DNA from 3 places in the Bacillus sp. ISL-46 genome. Region 2 is predicted to be linked to each of the others. Evidence: riboswitches for the same ligand, from Rfam matches in the RefSeq annotation. Region 2 holds a riboswitch; each other region holds the start of a gene.
What was found. A riboswitch is a leader RNA that binds a small molecule or an ion and turns the genes downstream of it on or off. The one in region 2 is predicted to bind glycine.

Region 1 (5,833 bases), on a different contig from region 2:
GGTTTAAAAAACAGGCACGTTCAACTTATCGCTATTGGCGGGGCTATCGGAACAGGATTATTTCTTGGAGCAGGTAGATCTATTCATTTAGCAGGTCCATCGATTTTATTTGCTTACTTGATTACAGGTGTCATTTGCTTTTTAATCATGCGTGCACTTGGAGAACTGCTTTTATCCAATTTGAAATATCATTCTTTTGTTGACTTTGTTAGAGACTATTTAGGTAATATGGCAGCATTTATTACTGGCTGGACCTACTGGTTTTGCTGGATTTCAATCGCTATGGCCGATTTAACAGCAGTTGGTCTCTATACTCAGTTTTGGTTTCCAAATGTACCACAATGGATGCCAGGATTAATTGCACTAGTCGTTTTGCTAATCATGAACCTTGCAACCGTAAAGCTTTTTGGCGAAATGGAATTCTGGTTCGCATTAATTAAAGTTATTGCGATTCTTGCATTAATTGTTATCGGGATTTTCATGATTATTAAAGGCTTTTCCACAAATTCAGGCGCATCCAGTTTCACGAATCTATGGAGTCACGGCGGCATGTTCCCAAATGGCATAAATGGCTTTATTCTCTCATTCCAGATGGTGGTGTTTGCGTTTGTTGGCATTGAACTTGTAGGACTTACTGCTGGTGAAACAGAAGACCCGGAAAAAGTTATCCCAAAAGCAATCAATAATATTCCTATTCGGGTATTAATTTTCTACATTGGCGCCCTTATTGTCATTATGAGTATTTATCCGTGGAACGCCATCAATCCAGCGAAAAGCCCATTCGTTCAAGTATTCGTGGCGGTTGGTATCGCTGCAGCTGCTGGTATCGTCAATTTTGTCGTTCTAACATCTGCAGCATCGGCATGTAACAGCGCCATTTTCAGTACAAGCCGGATGGTATACTCACTTGCCAGAGATAAAAATGCACCTGTACCATTTGCAAAACTTACTTCTCGTCAGGTACCTTCCAATGCATTGTTCTTTTCCACTGTTGTTATTTTAATTGCCATTGTGTTGAACTATGTAATGCCAGAAGGAGTATTTACGCTGATTACAAGTATTTCTACAGTATGTTTCATCTTTATTTGGGGTATTACTGTCGTCAGTCATTTGAAATACCGCAAAACCAGACCAGATCTAGCGAAAGTGAACAAATTTAAATTGCCGCTTTATCCATTTTCCAATTACTTAATCCTTGCCTTCCTAGCGTTCGTGCTTGTCGTACTTGCACTTGCGGAAGACACTCGTGTTGCCTTATTCGTAACACCTGTCTGGTTTATCATGCTGATTGCGATTTATAAGATGTTGATAAAGAAGGCGGATTATGCGGATCGGGAGAATTATGCGGATCAGGAGAATCAACAAAAAGTAGCAGAAAATTAAGTGGCAACCCAAAAAAATAACTTTTATTAATAAATAATGTTTCCGCTTTCAAAAAAGCTTGACTTAGATTGCATTTACTATTATTCTGAAAATAATAAAAATAAATAAGCGGAAGATGGTTGTGGGAGAGTGCAAGTTTACACGCCACCGAAGGAGCAAGTTCCAAAAAGACCCTTGGAACAAATCTCTCAGGTAGATGGAACCACAATTGGACGCAACTCTGGAGAGCGCAGATAAAGTATTTGCCACCAAAGGGGAAGGTTCTTAATCGAACTTAAACTCTCAGGTAAAAGGACAGAGAAGGGTAGAAGTAAGCCATGTGCTACCCTTTTCTGTCCTTTTTTGCGTGCAAAAAAGTATGTTTCGCTTCAGATTTTATCTTGAGAATGAACAGATAAAATCCGAGGTTAAACACAGATAGAGGTAGCTAAAACAACGAATCAAGGGGGAAACGGGATGAGTTTACAACAAAATGATTCAACTATTTTTGAAGCAATTCGGAAAGAGCAGCATCGTCAGCATCAAACATTGGAGTTGATCGCATCTGAAAACTTCGTAAGCCAAGATGTTTTAGAAGCAATGGGAAGTGTGATGACGAATAAATATGCAGAAGGCTATCCAGGGAAGCGTTACTATGGCGGATGTGAATTTGTCGATGTGGCAGAACAAATAGCGATTGACCGCCTAACTCAGCTGTTTGGTGCTAAATATGCCAATGTTCAGCCTCACTCAGGTGCACAAGCAAATTTTGCTGTATTTTTCGCTCTGCTTCAACCTGGTGATAAAGTGATGGGGATGAACCTCTCACATGGCGGACACTTAACGCACGGAAGTCCTGTTAGTGTTTCAGGAAAATGGTTTGAGGTAGTCTCCTATGGTGTGAGAGAAGATACTCAATTGATTGATTATGATGAACTGGAAGCGATCGCGAATAAAGAAAAACCGAAATTGATCATTGCAGGTACAAGTGCTTACACTAGAACGATTGATTTTGCACGGTTTAGACAAATTGCTGATCAAGTTGGCGCAAAATTCATGGTAGATATGGCGCATATTGCGGGACTTGTTGCAGCTGGTCTTCATCCATCGCCGGTTCCATACGCAGATGTTGTAACGAGCACTACGCATAAGACGCTCCGAGGACCGCGCGGCGGCATTATTTTAACAAATGATGAAGAGATGATAAAAGCCATTAATAAATCGGTGTTCCCAGGGATTCAAGGCGGCCCGTTAATGCATATTATTGCAGCTAAGGCGGTTGCATTCAATGAAGCATTGCAGCCAAGCTTTAAGGAATATGCGAAACAAATCATTCTAAATGCCGACACACTAGGCAAAACATTAAAAAATGAAGGTGCAGCCCTTGTTTCTGGTGGAACGGATAATCATATCGTCCTTTTAGATTTACGTCCGTGGAATTTAACTGGAAAAGAAGCAGAAAAATTATTAGAAGAAGCGGGCATTACTGTAAATAAAAATACGATTCCATTTGATCCAGAAAAGCCGTTTGTTACGAGCGGTATTCGCATGGGAACAGCGGCTTTAACGACACGAGGTATGAAACAGGATGATATGGTGAAAATCGGGAAAGTTATCGCAGCTGTTTTGAAGAGCAAAGGGGACAAAGTCGTACTTGAGAAAGCAAAAGAAACAACCAAAGCAATTTGTGGCGTCTATCCGTTATTTCAACAGGCAATCACAGTATAAGAAAGGGGTATGAGGATGGAATTTCAGAGTTGTTTTGACATTATTGGCCCGATTATGGTGGGACCGTCGAGTTCTCATACAGCAGGTGTCGTATCTATCGGGAAATTTATTTATGAACTGTTAGGAGATTGTCCACAAGAGGTCAATATTGTATTTTATGATTCCTTTGCTGAAACTTATCAAGGACATGGAACAGATAAAGCACTTCTTGGCGGATTGCTTGGGATGGATACCGATGATACACGCATTAAACATTCATTGGAGTGGGCAAAAGAGGTTGGCATGCAGTACAATTTCGAATTTGAAGATATCTGTGACTACTATGACCACCCAAATACAACAATCGTGACAGTGAAATACGAAGATCGTGTTGTAAAGGTTGGCGGTGCATCACTTGGTGGAGGCTTATCAAAAATCTTTATGATTAACGAGAAGATGGTAGATATTCGTTTAAGTGCAGGCGATGACTTTACAGTCCTTGCTAGTTCTTATCAACCAAGAGGGAAAGTACTTATGGAGGCAATTTAATGAAGATACAGTCCATGAAAGAGCTGATTGAAGCTTGTGAAAGAGAACAAAAAACCATTGGTGAAATCATGTTGATGATGGAAACAGAAAAATCAGGAAGAGACCAAGAAACCATTATTAGCATGATGGAAGAGCGATTGATCAAAATGAAAGAAGCCGTTGATAGCGGTATAAAAGATGCCTCAACCGCACCGAGTGGAATTTCTGGCGGGGATGCCGTGAAAATGTATGATTACGTACATCAAGGTAAATCTCTGTCAGGTAGTTATGTAAGCAATGCAATGAGCTTTTCATTGGCAACTTCTGAAAGCAATGCACGGATGGGGGTTATTGTAGCCACGCCAACTGCTGGGGCAGCCGGTATTTTGCCTGGTGTATTGTTTTCGCTTCATAAAAATGATGGCACACCCTATAAAGATTTAGTCATGGGGTTGTTCACAGCAAGTATGCTCGGGTTTGTCATTGCAAATCGTTCATTCATTTCGGGGGCGGCTGGAGGCTGCCAAGCAGAGGTAGGATCCGCAACAGCCATGGCCGCAGGAACAATCGTTGAGTTAAAAGGGGGCACGCCACAGCAAGCAGTGAATGCGACGGCCATTGCCATGAAGTCACTCTTGGGTTTAGTTTGTGATCCAGTAGCAGGTCTTGTTGAAGTGCCTTGCATAAAGCGAAATGTGATTGGAACCTCCATCGCATTTTCAGCGGCTGATATGTCTCTTGCTGGGATTGAAAGTCGCATTCCGTGTGATGAAGTAATTGAAGCGATGTATAGGGTTGGAAAAGATATGCCTCGGACACTTCGGGAAACAGCGCTTGGAGGTCTAGCAACGACAGAAACAGGTAAACAGGTGAAGGAACGACTATTTTGTAGGAAATCATAAGTAGGGGGTCTATCAATGGGGACAGAAATAGCATTAAAGCAAACACCACTTTTTGAAATTTATGGAAAATCAGGTGCGAAGGTCATTGATTTTGGAGGCTGGGCATTGCCAGTACAATTTTCCAGCATTTTAGATGAGCATGAGGTGGTTCGAACAAAAGCAGGTCTTTTTGATGTCTCACATATGGGTGAAGTGCTTGTTGAAGGCAAAGATGCAGAGAGTTACATTAACTACCTTGTCACTAACGATGTAACAAAGCTTAGTATCGATCAAGCACAGTACACAGCAATGTGCTATCCAGACGGCGGAACAGTCGATGATTTATTAGTGTACAAATTAGCGGATGAAAAATATTTACTCGTCATTAATGCCGGAAATATTGAGAAAGATTATGAATGGATGAAGCAGCATGTAAAAGGAGATGTGACGCTCCAAAATATTTCGAATGACATTGCACAGCTTGCCATCCAAGGTCCAAAGGCTGAAGGTATTTTACAAAAGTTAACGGAAGCAAATCTATCAGAAATTGGCCCATTTAAATTTGCTCAACATGTCAACCTGGACGGGATTACAGATGTGCTCGTATCTCGTACAGGTTATACAGGAGAAGATGGTTTTGAGCTTTATTTAGATGCTGCACAAGTCGAAGCACTTTGGGTAAAGCTTTTAGAAGTAGGAAGTGATGATGGCTTAAAACCATGTGGCCTCGGTGCACGTGACACGCTTCGTTTAGAAGCACGTCTTGCACTCTATGGTCAAGAGCTATTAAGTGATATTAGTCCCCTTGAAGCTGGAATCGGCTTTGCCGTAAAAACGAAAAAAGAAAGTGATTTTATCGGTAAATCCGCACTTTCAGCACAAAAAGAAGCCGGATTAAAACGAAAATTAGTAGGAATTGAGGTAACAGGCCGGGGGATTCCACGCCACGGTTATCAAGTAGTTTCAGAAGGTGGAGAGGCAATTGGTGTTGTTACATCAGGAACCCAATCACCATCTTTAAAGAAAAGCATAGGCCTTGCACTAATATCCGCAGAACATGCAGAAGTGGGAACACCATTAAAAGTGGTCATCCGTAATAAGCAGATTGAGGCGGTTGTTGTTAAAACACCGTTCTATAAAAAGGGTTAATAGAGTGATAGAGTTCTCTGGCTAACTTGCATAAAGATGATAGGCAGGCCGACTGTTACGTAAACTTACATGAAATCAAGACCTGAATGATCAAACTTGAATTTACAATCGGAAGGAAGAGAAACAATGACTAAAGCGACAGCAACTTTACTATATAGCAAAGAACATGAGTGGGTATTACAATTAGACGGAAATCGAGTACGTAT
Region 2 (5,833 bases):
TAGCCGGATGACAAGGCTCTCTCTGTTATTAGAAGGGAGTGTGGAAAGCCTGAGCCCCATTAAATTTCCGTCAACTTCACAAAAAATGGATCCACTTTGTGGTCGTCTTCTTTCTCCGATATCCATATTGGCTGTGAATTTAAAATGTGAGATTAATCTGTCGCATTCGTCTTTTGGAAGGGATAATCGAGGAATTAACTTGTTGGTTAGTCGGATTTGGACGAGTGTGTCCCTCTTCCTTGGGATAATGTGAATATCTGTTGCCTGGTTTCGTGCAGCATCTGTAATGATTCGATTTGCTAAAATTTCTATCTCGCTAACAATAAGTACCACCGCCTTTTCATTTTTCTTTGGATAATATTCGACAAGGTTCCTCCTTATCCTTCTTTATTTTCAAAAATATTTTTAAGGGTGTCAGGCACCATGTGAAAATTTCACATGGTGCCTGACACCCTGTCCCTTATATTGCTTTTTCAGTTAGATAAAAGAGGCCGCCATTGATGAAGGATATGGAGATTTTTGGTTCGTACTGTTCCTGTAGAGCCATTTTTTCGGTTTCAAAGTTTTCATTTTCATCTTCAACATCTTCGTAAAAATGATTCAAGAGGCGTAAATCTTTATCCCAACGTTCTCGAGCATCTATTGCCCAAGAGTGGTCATCCTTCTCAATTATGGATGTAAGATAGGTTTCAACTCTCATCATCCCGCTTTGAGGTTTCACTAAAGGTGACAAAGTAAAGGAGTAATCAGGTATTTTTGGTGTTAACGGTATTTCAAGCAGTCTGTCATGGAAATCTTCAACCATTTTTCCGTTAATGAGTTGTAAGCCGATTGATTTGAAAATATCCCGCTTACGGTCACATTGATAGGAGATCTTAACATTCATACAAAGCCATGGTAGTAAAGGAGTTTGCTTGTTTTGATTCCGATGATTTTCATAAAGTCGGATATAGCTGGCTAAATTTTTCGCCGAAGTAAAAATTTGATGAAGCCGAGGTGAACCAAAATGAATGATTTCCCCCTTTATATTTTCAGGAGCGGCATCTTGGTTCGTAATAAATGTTAACTTCATCGGGTTTGGAATTCCGCCCGTTTTTTCTAAATAGTGCCAGTAAAAAGGCCGATTCATTAATTCCTTATCAAGTTCAACTGTTAATTGAACAGTCAAATAGCCTGGGCTATTCGCCACAATTGCACAGTCATTAGCCTGAAAATAGTTCAATAAAAAGTTATGAATTTCCTGCTGCTGCATGTGAATCTCCCTTCTTCATGTCCTGAGCAAATTCAATCATTGATGATAAATTTTCCATTTTAATTCGCATTTCGCCTTCGGATGAGGATTGTCCAAAAATATCGATTAAATGGTCTTCTATATTGCCAAATTCCAACTTTGTTAATATATCGTCAAGTTCACCAATTACTTTTTCAAATAAATGTATTTTCTCATAAAGAAGCTTCAAAATATGTTCTTCGACAGTATTTTTTATCGCAAAATTATAAATCATGACATCCTTTTCCTGGCCCAGACGATGGATACGACCAATTCGTTGTTCGAGCCTCATTGGATTCCATGGCAAATCAAAGTTAATTATATGATTACAAAATTGAAGGTTAATACCTTCACCGCCTGCTTCAGTTGCAATAAGGACTTGAGCGTGCTTTTGGAATAATTCTCTCATCCAGTCCTTTTTTCCACGCTTAAAGCCGCCCCGAAAAGGGACAGATGAAATTCCATGCTGTTTTAAATACCATTGGAGGTACATTTGTGTTGCACGGTATTCTGTAAAAATAATCACTTTATCATTTACTTTTTGAATTAATTCTAATGCTTTTTCCGCTTTTGAATTCTTCTGGACAGCTTCGACTTTTGTTATTAAATACTGAATTTGTTCTTCGAAAGCTGGGGTTGGATTTTCCTTTTTTTGCAGCATGTTTTTTAATGTATAAAAAACTGCTTCTCTACTGCTGCATGCCTCACGCTGTAATGTCATTACGGAGAATGAACTTGCCTGTGCCCAATTCCCCTCATTTTTTAATTCAGTAATTGACTCATAAAGATCTTTCTCCTCTTGAGTGCATTCAATCGGAATGGTTTCCACATGCCTTTTCGTCCACTCAATGCCTGTATCTGCCCGCCGGTTCCGAATCATAACCTTGTTTACTAATTCTTTTAAATGCTCATCATCATTTAATGAACGTGCATCTCGTTTGTATTTTTCAAAGAATGTCGTTTCGCTGCCTAAATGTCCTGGTTTTAATAATGAAACCAGATTAAAAATTTCCTCGATACGGTTCTGAATGGGTGTTGCCGTCAATAGTAAACAAAATTTCTTTTTCAGATTTTGGACAAATTCGTAGTTTTTTGTTTTGTTATTTTTAAGTTTATGGGCTTCATCAATGATAATTAGGTCATAGTCCTGCTTGAAAATGATGTCTCGGTGTGGATTCCGTTTGGCCGTATCAATCGACGACACGACGACATCACATTGTTCCCATACATAACTTTTTCTTTGTGAAATGGCTGGAATGAAAAATTTGCTATTCAACTCCATCGACCATTGAGTAACTAACGATGCAGGGACAAGAATTAATACCTTTTTCACCAATCCGCGAATCATATATTCTTTTAGAATAAGCCCGGCCTCAATCGTTTTTCCGAGTCCTACTTCATCGGCAAGGATGGCTTTCCCATTCATGTTTTCAATTACTTGTTTTGCTGTTTCAAGCTGGTGAGGAAGTGGGGTTAGATTGGGTAAATGGCTTGGTGCCAATAAACCCTTGAAATCTGGAATGACGAGATGTTTTTCAACTCCAATTGCTAGTTTAAAAAGTTCCCAATTCCCCCATGGACCATCGTTTTCAATTCTATGTAAAAAATCATCCTTCCAGGAGGAATCAAATTCAATTTCGATCGACATGGTTCCAGCTCCTTTTTGTTCAATTTCCAGCTTTATTCTTTTCTAATAAAGTTATTGCTCAATGTATTATTTTAATGTTAGGATGATAATAGCTTTGAATGTTTTAAATATTTTAATAAAGTAATTTATTTTATAAGTATAATTAGTATGACCAATTTGGATAATATTATAATGCGAATGATTATAAGGGGAGAGACTACTTATGTAGCGCCGAAGGAGCAAGCAGAAATGTGAATCTCTCAGGCAAAAGAACTCTTGTAGGACGCAGCTCTGGAGAGCGCTGCTAGCTTTAAGCAGCCACCAAAGGGGAAAGCCTTTCTAGGTAAACTTTCAGGTGCAAGGACAGAGACCTTCTTACGTTTCATAGGAGGTTTCTGTCCTTTTTTAAATTTTCCAAGGAATAATTTGTGCCAAAGATTGAAGGGGGATTAAGAATGTCTGATTTAAAACGAACTCCACTTTTTGATGTGTATAAAGAATGGGGTGGAAAAACTATTGATTTTGGTGGTTGGGCACTGCCGGTCCAATTCTCTAGCATTAAAGAAGAGCATGAAGCTGTTCGCTCTTGTGCAGGATTATTTGATGTTTCCCATATGGGTGAAGTAGAAGTAAAAGGCACTAATAGCTTAGCATTTTTACAAAAAATGCTGACTAATGACATTTCAAAAGTAAAAAATGGAGGTGCCCAGTACACCGCCATGTGTTATGAAAATGGCGGTACAGTTGATGACCTGCTTGTATATAAAATTGAAGACAATCATTACCTTTTAGTAGTAAACGCATCAAATATTGAAAAAGATTACAAATGGCTTGAAGACCATTTAACTGGTGATGTCTCTTTAGAAAACTTATCGGAAAAAACAGCACAGCTGGCTATCCAGGGACCACTTGCGGAAAAAGTATTGCAAAAGCTTGCGGGAGATAATGATTTAAGCCAAATTGGCTTTTTCAAATTCCAACAAGATGTAATCCTAAATGGGAAAAAGGCACTGGTATCAAGAACTGGTTATACTGGTGAAGATGGCTTTGAAGTGTATTGCGATGCAGAAGATGTTGTGGACCTTTGGAGAGAAATTTTAACTGCAGGTAAAGAAGATGGAGTAATCCCATGTGGATTAGGGTCACGCGACACACTTCGCTTTGAAGCAGTTTTAGCGCTTTATGGTCAAGAACTATCTCCAGAAATTTCACCACTTGAAGCTGGAATTGGCTTCGCTGTGAAATTAAACAAAGAAGATGACTTTATCGGGAAACAAGCGTTAATCCAACAAAAAGAAAAGGGTTTAACAAGAAAATTGGTTGGAATCGAAATGATTGATCGTGGGATTCCACGTCATGGCTACCCTGTTTATAAAGATGATCAGTTAATTGGTGAGGTTACAACTGGAACGCAATCACCCACGTTAAAGAGGAATATTGGTCTTGCCCTAATCAATGCAGAATTTGCGGGTCTTGAATCCGAAGTTGAAGTTGAAATTCGCGGCAAACGTTTAAAAGCTACTGTAGTTCCAACACCTTTTTATAAAAAAGAAAAGAAATAACAGAAGGGAGTTAGGTTTATGAAACATCGCTATTTACCTATGACTGAACAAGATAAGAAGACTATGCTTGAGGCAATTGGTGTTTCCTCTATTGATGAACTGTTTAGCGATATCCCTGAGAAAGTAAGATTTAAGGGTGAGTACAATATAAAAGCGGCAAAGTCTGAAACAGCCTTAATGAAAGAGCTTTTTAAGATGGCAAGTCGGAACGCTGACCTGAAAAGAAACGTATCTTTTATAGGTGCAGGTGTTTATGACCATTACATGCCTGTAATTGTCGACCATGTTATTTCTAGATCAGAATTTTATACAGCTTATACACCTTATCAACCAGAAATTTCACAAGGTGAACTTCAAGCTATCTTTGAATTCCAAACAATGATTTGTGAGTTAACTGGAATGGATGTTGCCAACTCATCGATGTATGATGGCGGAACTGCACTTGCTGAAGCAGCGATGCTTAGTGCAGGCCATACCAAACGAAAAACAATAGTTGTATCCAGTGCTGTACATCCAGAATCACGTGATGTTCTTAAAACTTATGCAAAGGGTCAGTACCTCAATGTGATTGAAGTACCAGTCAAAGATGGTGTAACAGATCTAGACGCATTAAAGGGACTAGTTAATGAAGATGTTGCAGCCGTTATCGTCCAATATCCAAACTTCTTTGGGCGAGTCGAGCCGTTAAAAGAGCTTGAGGAAATCATTCATGCAAATAAGTCCATGTTTGTTGTTTCAAGTAACCCACTTTCCCTTGGGGTATTAACACCTCCAGGTAAATTTGGTGCTGACATCGTTATTGGTGATGCGCAGCCGTTTGGGATCCCAACTGCCTTTGGCGGACCGCACTGCGGATATTTTGCTGTCACTACTAAGTTAATGCGGAAAGTTCCAGGCCGTCTTGTTGGACAGACAACGGATGACCAAGGGCGCCGTGGTTTTGTCTTAACACTGCAAGCACGTGAACAGCATATCCGACGTGATAAAGCGACATCAAATATTTGCTCCAATCAGGCATTAAATGCCCTCGCTGCATCTGTAGCGATGACCGCACTTGGTAAAAAGGGTGTCAGGGAAATGGCTGCGGCCAACTTGCAAAAAGCTCATTATGCGAAAAATGCTTTCAAGGAAGCTGGCTTTGAAGTTGTTTATGATGGCCATTCCTTCAATGAATTCGTTGTGAAATTAACTAAGCCTGTAAAAGAAATCAACCAAAACCTTTTACAAAAAGGAATAATCGGGGGCTATGATTTAGGTCGTGATTATTCAGAACTGGCTAACCATATGCTGATTGCTGTAACAGAACAAAGATCGAAGGAAGAAATTGATACTCTAGTGAAAGAATTGGGGGATTTCCATGCATAATCAAGACCA
Region 3 (5,833 bases), on a different contig from region 2:
TTATCTACAAGTTAACGGTTATATCAACAAAATTAGAATTAAAGAGATAGATGAAAACTTTGTTAGAATTATTCTTTATCATGTGATTGGGTATTACTTGGATTTTAAAAAAAACAAACATGATCTTAGGATTCTAATGTATGGTGAAGATGAAGAAATAGAGAAGCTTAAATCTGAAATTGAAACGAATGCTTGGGAATACGGGAGAACATTGGTACCGGAACAACTGTTACAGTCATATGATAAAGTACGTGAATTAGATAAAACTTTAATAAAGGGCCAATTAACCAATATGTAATCATCATTGTTACTTATGGGGTTTTGTAAGGGAAACTTCTTTTTCGTCATTAATCAACTATCTTAGCTTTTTAAAATATATTACTCGTGAGGTGGAAAAAATTGAAGGCGGATGCTGTTTTTGAAGGTGGTGGGGCTAGGGGAATTGCTTTTATTGGAGCGATTCAAGCAATGGAAGAGGAAAAAGTAGAATGGCAAAGATTAGCTGGAACATCAGCAGGAGCTGTAATCGCTGCTCTTTTGGCAAGCGGCTACAAAAGCTATGAAATTAGAGATCATTTGAGCAAACTAGATTTTTCAAAGCTACGAGGTAGAACGTACTTGAATCGAATTCCGATTTTTGGTACCTTATTAGAACTAATGATTCATCTTGGAATTTATAAAAACGATTACTTGGAAATCTGGATGGATTCACTTCTTATAGAAAAAGGAATTAAGACATTTGCGGATCTACCAGAGGAAAAATTGAGGATAATCGCTTCTGATGTTACGAATGGCCAAATGCTTGTTTTGCCAGATGATTTGGATCGGTATGGGATGACTCCTGCTGATTTTAAGGTTTCAACCGCAGTTATGATGAGTGCCTCTCTCCCATTTTTCTTCCGTCCGGTTATTTGGAAATCAAAAGACCGTAAAAAGTCCTACATTTTAGATGGTGGTTTACTAAGTAACTTTCCAATATGGATATTTGATACGGAAAACCCTCGGTTTCCAACGTTCGGCTTCCGTTTTGTGAAAGATAAAGTTAACATAGATCCAGTAATACCAACGCCCATCCACCTTTTTAAAAATATATTTAATACGATGATTCAAGCCCATGATCTACGACATTTGAACAAAGAGACGATTGAACGTACCATTCAAATTCCAACTGGTGACATCAACGCTACTGATTTTGAATTGGATACGGATGAAATCGATTTTCTCTATATGTCAGGCTATTCTTCTACAAAAGAATTTTTATCGAAGTGGGATTTTGAACAATATAAGGTTAAAAGAATGCAAAGATTAAAGAATAAGTAGCTGAAAAGGCCATTTCTCGAACTTTATTTAGAAAATAGATTAAAAGTGAATGTAATCAGGTGCACAATAGCAAGAGCACCTAATAGATTCGTACCGATATAGAGTAGAACGTCCATTAGTTTCCTCCTCAATTTTTTACACTTCAATACTTAAGTCATTATAAACAAGGTATATTGAAAAAGTTGTCGATATTCCTCATTTTAAATGAACTGTTAACTTCTTTTAATAAAAGAAAAAAATTTTCATTGTTTGACTTATGTTTGTAAAAAAAGCCATGCTATTCTAAGCACGGCTTTTCTCATTTCCACCATTTCCACCATTTCCTTTGCTCGGCGACTGCGATTTGCTTTCTGGTTTCTTCCTCAATCATTTTACTTCGTTCCTTCTCCATTTGCTCCATACGTTCTACATACTTCAAAATTAGATTAATCTTCTCTTCTTGCCTAGCTTCCCGTACTGCCTTCTCCTTCAAATGTTTGATTAAATCTAAGTTTACTTGATCCAAATGTTCTATACGATCCAATAGCTCTTTAGTGTTAGTATTTTGCTCAATATCCCCCTCATTAGTTGTCTGTAACGGCACCACTTCCGTAAAGGTTACCGTTTTATATTCTACAGAGTTCCATGTCATCACTGCCTCGGCTGAACGTTCCATCGTCATACCCTCTTGCTTACTGAATTCGATTAATTTGCGGAGAGTGATAACATCTTTATCTATATAGGTTCTATGTCCTCTATTATTACGCTGAACTTGATACCCATGTCCTTCTAAGAGAATGGCATACTTCCGTAATGTACTACCATCAATTCCAAGCAATTCCTGTACGTCACTAGGTGAATATATTATCGTCATAACACTACACCTCCAATTTAACACTTCTATAAAACGCTGAGAATTCCTTTTTTTATTAGAATTTTTTCTGAATGAAGTATAGGTAATGCACTATATGGAAGGATACGGCTATAAAAGTAAGGATGTCAGACATCATTCAGTGAGAATGAGAGTCGAAAATTAATTTAAGTCTTTTTGAAGTACAGGAAGCAGCCGATATAGTTGCTTCTGCTTCTCATGAGGAATTAAATATGATCTTTGGTTCGGTCATTAACGAAAACTTAGATGAAGAAATTATCGTAACTGTCTTTGCCACTGGATTCACTGAGCATGTCATTGGTCATAAGAAGCAAATAAGAAGAATAAACATCAAAATAGTGTGGGGATTTCTTACTGGGAGGAATAAACATGAACGATGTCTTTGCGAGAACAGCAAAATTTGAACACCGTTTTTGGCTCCAAATATTAGGTGATCATTCGAGGCTTATTTTCGAAGCTCTTGCACCCGTTCAAAAAGAGGAAATTGAGAAGGCATCATCTTTTATTCGAGTTTTTGACAAACTTCTGGAGCGTGCAAATTCCTCAGATTTAGTGCCATTAACAATTGAAGCTGAAACAGAGGTTATAAGATTACGGGAATTTAAATTGGACTTATTAAGAAAACATCTGATAGGGAAAATAAAAATTCACCTTTCGCCAACCTTTATTAATCATATGGTCAATGAATTAGAGGAATACTTAAGAATTTTAATACACCTAAAAGCAGGGGAAGCTCCTCCTGTTTACCATGAACTACATCATCATCTTTTATGGTTATTAGATGCTGCGGGTCATTCAGAGGCAATTTCCTCTAATTTAGATAGTGTTGAAAAGAAACTCATTGAGAAAAGTAATACATTTAGGAAGAACTTTGAAGATTTTTACCTGAAATCAGTTGAACTAGCAGGATATTTAAGAACTAATTTGACCTCGTTCCCTGCTTTGTTAAAAATGAATTCAGACAGCCAGTTAGAAATAAAATTATTTCAAAATTTTCTACATGAAATAGAAGAACTCAGACTAAGTAAGCAAGCATTAGGAACATTCGCCCCCCTAATGGCGGATCATATGTACCGTGAAGAATGTTATTATCTTATGAAATTAGCAGAATCGGCAAATCTTGACTCACCCAATTGTGATCCTGCTAAACCTCGACTTAAGGAATATTTTAATGAGAAATAAAAGGGAAACACAACCACAACCAATGATCGGTCAAGCATGGACTGGTAGACATGTGATCTTGCTTCACTGTACAAACAATAATCAATTAATAAATCTTTATAAAAGTTTCCATGCTCCGTTTGAGCCTCCACGTCAAAATTGTGCAGAAACTTTGTCGCAATTACTGAGTATCGGATATCGTGTTATGGCGATTACGCCCATATCAGCAAATCATATTCAATATTTTTTGGTACTAGGAGATTAAAGATGCAGAATCCACGAATGCGATAAAAATGAACCCAATCCTTTGCAGTGGGTTCATTTTTTGTTTCTCCATTAATCTAGATTCTCCGAAATTAATTATTGACAAAGTGATTGAATACTACTAAAATTAGAAATTATTTAACAATAATTTAGTTTGTGAGATAAGAAGTAATAATGCATAACTTTTTTTAGCGGGGGATTTTGAACCATTTGTTCTTCTACATAAATTAAATACTAAGCAAGCTATGATTGCTATGGATCAAACTATAGCAGGAGCAGCTTCTGGAGAGACCGCAGGAAATCTGCGGCGCCGAAGGGTTCACAATCTCAGGCAAAAGGACAGAAGAGTACGAGTTTTATTTGTTATTCTGACAAAAGAGTAATGGATATTATTTGTTATTCTTATGACCGAAGAGATTGGAGAAATTCCAATCTCTTTTTTCATGGAGTTTAACCATTTGTTCATATCTTCACAAAGTGAACAAAGGAAATTATTACTAATGAGGGGGCAAATGAAGTGGTACAACAAGAATTAAAACGAGATTTAAAAAATCGGCACGTACAACTGATTGCGATTGGAGGTACGATTGGTACAGGTTTATTCCTAGGTTCAGGAAAAGCCATTCAGTTAGCAGGTCCATCTATCATTATTGCATACTTAATCGTGGGTATCGCATGTTTTTTTGTAATGAGGGCATTAGGAGAGCTTCTTTTATCAAATAAGGGCTATCAATCATTTACGGACTTCGCCGAGGATTATATTGGACCGTGGGCTGGTTATGTAACTGGATGGACGTATTGGTTTTGTTGGATTATGACAGCAATGGCTGATATTATTGCTGTTGGTGTATATGTACAATATTGGTTCGATATCCCACAATGGATGCCTGCTATAGTCTGTTTAATTCTATTATTGGGACTAAATTTATTAACAGTAAAGCTATTTGGAGAATTAGAGTTTTGGTTTGCTTTAATTAAAGTGATCACCATTCTTGCTTTAATCATCATAGGGGTCATTTTGTTAATTATTGGATTTCAAACAGATTCAGGAACGGTTACAGTAAAAAATCTATGGAGCCATGGTGGTCTTTTCCCAAATGGAATATCAGGTTTCTTACTTTCTTTTCAAATGGTTGTATTTGCATTTGTAGGTGTTGAATTAGTAGGTGTATCAGCAGCCGAAACATCCAATCCACAAAAAAATATCCCATCTGCAATAAATAAAATACCTTTAAGAATACTGTTTTTCTATGTGGGAGCCCTTATTATCCTTTTATGCATCAATCCATGGACGCAACTGAATGCAGGAAACAGTCCTTTTGTAAAAACGTTTAGTTTAGTTGGTATTCCGATTGCTGCAGGAATTATTAATTTTGTCGTCTTAACATCAGCTGCGTCTGCCTGTAACAGTGGATTGTTTTCAACGAGCCGCATATTATTTAATTTAAGTAATCATCAACAGGGACCAGCGAATTTTGCTAAATTAAATAAAAATCATGTACCGAGTAACGCATTATTTATATCTGCACTTGTTCTTTCCGTCGGAGCTCTTTTAAGTAAGCTGATTCCAGAACAAGCCTTTGGTATCGTGACAACGATTAGTGCGATTTGTTTTATTTGGGTTTGGAGCATTATCTTAATTTGTCATCTGCGATATAAGAAATCACGCCCCGATTTACATGAAAAGTCGATTTTTAAAGCACCGTTTACACCATTTATTAATTATCTTGTTCTCACGTTATTTGCATTTATTCTCATTATTATGCTATTTGCAGAATCAACTCGTGTCGCTTTATTAATGACACCATTATGGTTCATTCTTTTATTCATAGTGTATTCATTTAAAAGGACAAAGGGAAAAAATATTAGAATATCTGCGTAAAGTAGAATTCTTGCAATATAATAAAAATATTGTCACATGATATGTATCGTGTTACTATTAGATGAAATTAAATTCCTTTAATTTGGTCCAGAGAGGCCAAAAAGGCAAAAGTAAACTTCATTATACTAATTATGTATATGAATGCCCTTTTGTCCTTTGGATGAAAGGGCATTTTATTTTTGCCCATTATCTTTTAATCAAAGTCCTGTGAGGCTTGAAAGGAGAACGACAAAAATGGATTATCGTAAAAAAACAGTAGTTGCATCAGTAGCAGGTTTAACATTAGAGGGCATGGATATCATGTTTATCTCCTTTGCGATGTCGATGATTATTGC

Region 1: another riboswitch for glycine. It lies ahead of glyA (serine hydroxymethyltransferase); the one in region 2 lies ahead of gcvT (glycine cleavage system aminomethyltransferase GcvT).
Region 3: another riboswitch for glycine. It lies ahead of J7E67_RS09040 (amino acid permease); the one in region 2 lies ahead of gcvT (glycine cleavage system aminomethyltransferase GcvT).

Annotation. Positions count from the first base shown of each region.
Region 1 covers NZ_JAGGQR010000021.1:47,624-53,456, reverse strand. The annotation lists gene J7E67_RS13640 (amino acid permease) at 1-1,383, shown strand, start outside; glycine riboswitch at 1,496-1,598, shown strand; gene glyA (serine hydroxymethyltransferase) at 1,840-3,090, shown strand; gene J7E67_RS13630 (serine dehydratase beta chain) at 3,106-3,618, shown strand; gene sdaAA (L-serine ammonia-lyase, iron-sulfur-dependent, subunit alpha) at 3,618-4,499, shown strand; gene gcvT (glycine cleavage system aminomethyltransferase GcvT) at 4,515-5,627, shown strand; gene gcvH (glycine cleavage system protein GcvH) at 5,754-5,833, shown strand, end outside.
Region 2 covers NZ_JAGGQR010000068.1:5,211-11,043, forward strand. The annotation lists gene comGA (competence type IV pilus ATPase ComGA) at 1-333, opposite strand, end outside; gene J7E67_RS26625 (YqhG family protein) at 461-1,252, opposite strand; gene J7E67_RS26630 (DEAD/DEAH box helicase) at 1,230-2,918, opposite strand; glycine riboswitch at 3,096-3,183, shown strand; glycine riboswitch at 3,187-3,266, shown strand; gene gcvT (glycine cleavage system aminomethyltransferase GcvT) at 3,353-4,459, shown strand; gene gcvPA (aminomethyl-transferring glycine dehydrogenase subunit GcvPA) at 4,478-5,824, shown strand; gene gcvPB (aminomethyl-transferring glycine dehydrogenase subunit GcvPB) at 5,817-5,833, shown strand, end outside.
Region 3 covers NZ_JAGGQR010000014.1:198,374-204,206, forward strand. The annotation lists gene J7E67_RS09015 (hypothetical protein) at 1-298, shown strand, start outside; gene J7E67_RS09020 (patatin-like phospholipase family protein) at 400-1,320, shown strand; gene J7E67_RS09025 (MerR family transcriptional regulator) at 1,619-2,173, opposite strand; partial or broken gene J7E67_RS09030 (cell division protein FtsZ) at 2,335-2,481, shown strand; gene J7E67_RS09035 (DUF2935 domain-containing protein) at 2,561-3,373, shown strand; glycine riboswitch at 3,889-3,969, shown strand; gene J7E67_RS09040 (amino acid permease) at 4,134-5,498, shown strand; gene J7E67_RS09045 (MFS transporter) at 5,733-5,833, shown strand, end outside.